One region of the Streptomyces sp. NPDC026062 genome, then DNA from elsewhere that is predicted to be linked to it. Evidence: riboswitches for the same ligand, from Rfam matches in the RefSeq annotation. Region 1 holds a riboswitch; the other holds the start of a gene.
What was found. A riboswitch is a leader RNA that binds a small molecule or an ion and turns the genes downstream of it on or off. The one in region 1 is predicted to bind S-adenosylmethionine.

Region 1 (2,874 bases):
AGCGAGGGGCGGACCAGATGTCCCCTGGAGAGCCGCAGCTGGGCGGTGCGGTAGATGGCGGCGGCCATCCGTCCGAGCGCCTGGCCGTCCTGGTGGCGGTGGATCCTGACCCCGACGTCCACCTGCGCGAGCGCGTCCAGGCCGACCGTGTGCAGGGAGTCGACGAGCAGGCCCAGCTCCACTCCGTAACCGACCGGGAAGGGCAGCCGCTCCAGGAGCGAACGGCGTACCGCGTACTCGCCGCCCAGCGGCTGGACGAAGCCGGCCAGCTGCGGCCAGTGCAGATTGAGCAGCGGCCGGGCCACCAGCTCGGTCACCCGGCCGCCCTGCCCGGCCGTGCCGCCGAGCGGACGGTCGTACATCGCCTTGACGAACTGCACATCCGGATCGGTCAGCAGCGGGCCGACGATGCCGGAGACGAAGTCGGCCGAGAAGTCCTTCAGGTCCGCGTCGACGAAGCAGACGATGTCGCCGCTGGTCACCAGGAGTGACCGCCACAGCACCTCGCCCTTACCCGGGGTGGCGGGGATGCGGGGGAGGATCGCGTCGCGGTGGACGACCCGGGCGCCCGCCCGGCGGGCGACCTCGGCGGTGGCGTCCGTCGAGCCGGAGTCGATCACCACGAGCTCGTCCACCAGCCGGACCTTCTCCATGAGCTCGCGCCGGATCGTCGTGACGATGTCGCCGACCGTCTCCGCCTCGTTCAGCGCGGGCAGCACCACACTCACGCGCGGCCCCTGCACGCTGCTCCCGAAGCCGTTTCTCGCGTCCAGCAGAAGGTCCAGCGGACGGTCGGCGGCTGACCAGGAACGCCTGGTCAGCCAGCGTTCGACCTCTTCCAGCACGGTCGATACTCCCTGTATGTGATCCATCTCGCGGTACGGACGGCTATCTCAACAGTCCGGTGCTTCGGTTACAGTCTTGAACAACGCAGATGGCCGTCGCATGCCGGGGTCATCCGCCGATAAACGCCTGGATCCATGATCCAGTGCCACAGCGCTCATCCAGAGGGACAGAGGGAACGGCCCGTTGAAGTCCCGGCAACCCTCCCGCCGACCGCGAGGTCAGGTGGGGAAGGTGCCAATTCCGTCTCGTGACGAAATGCGTCGCGAGGAAGATGAGGAGAAAGGGCCTCGCCATCATGGCTGTTGAGACTGCCGCACCCGCCACATCTGCCGCAGCAAACGCCGAATCATCCGTGGACCTCGGTCCCGCCGCCGCGCTTTCCTGCCGCGAATGCGGAGAGCGATTCGCACTCGGTCCCATTTTCGCCTGCGCGTCCTGTTTCGGGCCGCTCGAAGTGGCGTACGACCTGCCGAGCGGCTCCCCGGACGAGCTGAGGAAGCGCATCGAGGCCGGCCCGAACAACATCTGGCGCTACGCGCCGCTGCTGCCGGTCCCGTCCGATGTCGCGGACAAGCCCAACATCAACCCCGGCTTCACCAAGCTGGTCAAGGCCGACAACCTCGCCCGCGAGCTGGGCGTCACCGGCGGTCTGTACGTCAAGGACGACTCCGGCAACCCGACGCACTCCTTCAAGGACCGCGTCGTCGCGATCGCCGTCGAGGCCGCCCGCGCCTTCGGATTCACCACTCTGTCCTGCTCCTCCACCGGCAACCTCGCCGGCGCCGTGGGCGCCGCCGCCGCCCGCGCCGGACTGCGCAGCTGCGTGTTCATCCCGCACGACCTGGAGCAGGGCAAGGTCGTCATGGCCGCGGTGTACGGCGGTGAGCTGGTCGGCATCGAGGGCAACTACGACGACGTCAACCGCTTCTGCTCCGAGCTCATCGGCGACCCGCTCGGCGAGGGCTGGGGCTTCGTCAACGTCAACCTGCGCCCGTACTACGGCGAGGGCTCCAAGACGCTCGCCTACGAGATCTGCGAGCAGCTCGGCTGGCGGCTCCCCGACCAGATCGTCATCCCGATCGCGTCCGGCTCCCAGCTCACCAAGATCGACAAGGGTCTCCAGGAGCTGATCAAGCTCGGCCTGGTCGAGGACAAGCCGTACAAGATCTTCGGCGCCCAGGCCGAGGGCTGCTCCCCGGTCTCCGCCGCCTTCAAGGCCGGTCATGACGTCGTCCGCCCGCAGAAGCCGAACACGATCGCCAAGTCCCTGGCGATCGGCAACCCGGCCGACGGCCCGTACGTCCTGGACATCGCCCGCCGCACCGGCGGCGCCGTCGAGGACGTCGACGACGAGCAGGTCGTCGACGCGATCAAGCTGCTGGCCCGCACCGAGGGCATCTTCGCCGAGACGGCGGGCGGGGTGACGGTCGGAGTGACGAAGAAGCTGATCGAGGCCGGTCTGCTGGACCCGTCGCTCACCACTGTCGTCCTGAACACCGGGGACGGCCTCAAGACACTGGACGCGGTGGCCGCCACCTCGCAGGCGAGCGCCACGATCCGCCCGAGTCTGGACGCCTTCCGCGCCGCCGGGCTCGCCACCGGCTGAGAAGCTTCCGACCACCCCGAGACTTCAGGAAGGGCACACCATGAGCGTCAAGGTCCGTATCCCCACCATCCTCCGCACCTACACGGGCGGCCAGGCCGAGGTCCCGGCCGAGGGCACGACCCTCTCCCAGGTCATCGCTTCCCTGGAGAAGGACCACCCGGGCATCGCCGCCCGTGTCCTGGACGACCAGGGCAAGCTGCGCCGCTTCGTGAACGTGTACGTCAACGACGACGACGTGCGTTTCGAGGGCGGCCTGGACGCGGTCACCCCGGACGGTGCCGGCGTCTCGATCATCCCGGCCGTCGCCGGCGGCTGCTGAGCCCGCGGGTCCGGGCCCTTCGGCAAGGGCCGGCCCGACTTCACCGTGTCACCTGAATTGCCCCCTCCGCGAGAGAAGCGGAGGGGGCAATTCTGCATGGTTG
Region 2 (2,874 bases), on a different contig from region 1:
AACGAGGACGTGGGGCGCAGGCTGCGAGCGCTGCGGCGCGAGCGGGACCTGTCCCTTTCGGAGCTCTCCAGGCGCTCCCGCGTGGGCAAGGGCACGCTCTCGGCGCTGGAGAGCGGCACCAGGAATCCCACCCTGGAGACGCTGTACGCACTCACCACGGCGCTCGGTCTACCGCTCAGCGCCGTGCTGAGCGACCCGCTCCCGGCAGGGGGCTCCGGTCCGGCACTCCCCGGTGTCTCGGGAAGTGCCGTCACCGCTGTCCTTCTGGAGCGGCACGAGGACGGGCCCGCGGTCACCGATGTGTTCCGCATCAGCATCAGGGCGGGCGCCGTGCAGCAGTCGCAGGGGCATGTCCCGGGCACCCGGGAGAGCCTGATGGTGCTGGCCGGGACCGCCGTCGTCGGCCCGCCGGACGACACCAGTACCGCGGGTCCCGGTTCCTGCGCGCACTGGCGGGCCGACGCGCCCCACGTCTACGGCGCGCCCGACGGCGACGTGCAGGGCATCCTCTTCGTCCGCTATCCCCCGGCGGGGGAGCCCGCGGAGGGTGTGGACCGGGGAACCGCTCGCGCCTCGGACTGAACGCCTGGGCTCACGCCGCGTCGGACACGGCATCGTCCGCGCACGAGAACGCGGAGCGGTCGTCGGGCACGGCATCGTCCGCGCACGGGAGCGCGGAGCCGTCGTCGAGCACGATGTCGTCCGCGCGGGGGAAGGCGGGATGGCCTTCGAGGCGTCGGACGAACTCCTGGAGCCGGGGATACGCGGACAGGCAACCGGCCGGGCCCGGACGGACGAGCGCCACCCAGAGGTCCACGTCGGCGGCCGTCAGCTCCGCGCCCAACGCATAGGGCCGCAAGGAGAGACTCTGTTCCATCAGACCGAGTGCCGCCGAGCGCTCCGAGGGCGCGGCGGACGGCGTGACCTTCCGGTCCAGCAGTTCACGCAAGGCTTCGACGTCCCGGGCGAGTGCCGGCGGGTGGAGCGCGGAGGGGCGTGACTCGTCGTGCCCGGACAGCAGACCCGCGAGATCGCGCAGAATGCCGGGCGTGTGGTTGCTGACGATGCGGCCGCTCCAGCGGTCGCGCAGCGCGGGTGCCGTCAGCGGTCCGTCGTAGTGGAGCACCGTGGCCTCGTACGCACCGAGCAGCGAGGCGAAGGCCTCGGGCGTCCCGGCCGGGTGGGTCAGGAGCGTGGTGGTGACCGAGTCCCGCAGCCCGAGGAGATCGAGTGTGATGGAGATGCGCAGCGAGCGCGGACAACTCGCCGACAGGAACAGTTCGTAGCGGTGTGGTGCGGGATAGAACCCGCCGGCGAGCCCGACGCCGATCCGGCTGTGGAAGCGGGGGGACCGGACCCCCGACGAGGGGCGAAGGCCTGCGGCGCGGGATGCGGCGGCGGACGAAACGGGGCCGCAATTCGGTGACTTGCCTGTGATGGAACCGCGTGATGCTGTCTCGGGCATGACTCTCCCTGTGGGGATCCCTGGGGGAACGACGAAGCCACCGTCACCTCGTGGGCGCCGGCGGCCGGATGCGGAACGACTGCGCTTGCGTACCGGTCCGGACCTGGAGGACCCGAAGGGTCCCGAAGCGATCACACCGGAAAAAAGGGAATCCGGCGGATCGGACCGGGACAGGTCCTGCGTGTGGACTAGTAAGCGCTGGAGACACGCAACAGATCGATGTGCAAGCGCCTCGTCAAGCCGTTCCTGGGCAATTCCCACCGGTCCTGCCATCGGGGCTCGCGAGACGCGAGACCGCGCTTGCCCTGTCGGTGCGACAGGACCCGGTCGTCACCCGGGGCACCCCATCGCGGTGGAAGGGTTGCCTGCCAGCGGGCCGGGGCCGATCACCGCACGAGCGGGAGACCCCGCACGGGCAGCGCTGACAATCGTGACCGTCCACGTCAGTCTCGGTGCGCCCGGTGGTGCCGTCAAGAAGGCGGGACCGGCCGTCTCGCCTGGTGGTCACCGGCGTTGCCTTCCGATCCGGTACGGCACCCGTTTTCCGGCCGGCCCGCCCCGGCTGCCGCTCGGCCGCTCCTGATCCGCCGCCCGCCCGGGGCGACTTGGAAGCACTGGTGCGGCCATTCGGCCGGTCCACGCCCCCGGCGTACACCCGGGGCGTGGAGTCCGGCCGACCGTGCGTGGTTCAGCCGGCGCTCAGCAGGTTGACCAGACGGATGTAGCGGACCCAGTCCCAGTGGGGACCCGGGTCCGTGTGGTCCGTACCCGGGACCTGAACGTGGCCGAGGATGTGCGCCCGGTCCTTGGGGATGCCGTAGCGGTCGCACACCGAGGCCGTCAGCAGTGCGGACTTCTCGTACATGGCGTTGGTGAAGTAGGAGGGCTGGTCCACATAGCCCTCGTGCTCGATGCCGATGCTACGGGTGTTGTAGTCCCAGTTCCCCGCATGCCAGGCGATGTCCTTCTCCCGCACGCACTGGTCGATGTACCCGTCCCCGGAACGCACCAGATAGTGCGCGGACACCTGCTTCGCCGGATTCTGGAAGATCGCCACGGTGTCCGAGAACGTCTCCTGGGTGACATGGATGATCACGTACTGCACCGGATAGGCCGAAGGCCGCGTCGATACCGTGTAGTTGGACGCCGAGGCCGGTACCCAGTGGGCCGCCGGATAGTCCGTCTCGCCGGCAGTTGCCGCGGTGGCGCGGACGGAGGCGGGAAGCAGTGCCCCCGCCGCTGTCGCGGCGGCGCCCTGAAGGATCCTTCTGCGGTCCATGCGTACTCCTGAGTGTGGGGGAGGGCAGCGGCGTGACGCTCCGGAACGGGCCTCGCGCGGCCGTTCGGCAACGCGTGGAATGCCGGTACCCGATTCACCGGCATCCCGTGACTCCCTGTTGTCCGATGAC

Region 2: linked by a shared signal. The riboswitch ahead of ACZ4LX_RS05015 (putative leader peptide) and the one ahead of thrC (threonine synthase) in region 1 are both predicted to bind S-adenosylmethionine.

Annotation. Positions count from the first base shown of each region.
Region 1 is NZ_JBVHOQ010000018.1:124,599-127,472, forward strand. It holds gene ACZ4LX_RS18610 (glucosyl-3-phosphoglycerate synthase) at 1-845, opposite strand, end outside; SAM riboswitch class I at 998-1,124, shown strand; gene thrC (threonine synthase) at 1,142-2,452, shown strand; gene ACZ4LX_RS18620 (MoaD/ThiS family protein) at 2,493-2,771, shown strand.
Region 2 is NZ_JBVHOQ010000004.1:77,500-80,373, reverse strand. It holds gene ACZ4LX_RS05025 (helix-turn-helix domain-containing protein) at 1-582, shown strand, start outside; gene ACZ4LX_RS05020 (glutathione S-transferase family protein) at 593-1,465, opposite strand; gene ACZ4LX_RS05015 (putative leader peptide) at 1,654-1,704, opposite strand; SAM riboswitch class IV at 1,757-1,901, opposite strand; gene ACZ4LX_RS05010 (N-acetylmuramoyl-L-alanine amidase) at 2,154-2,744, opposite strand.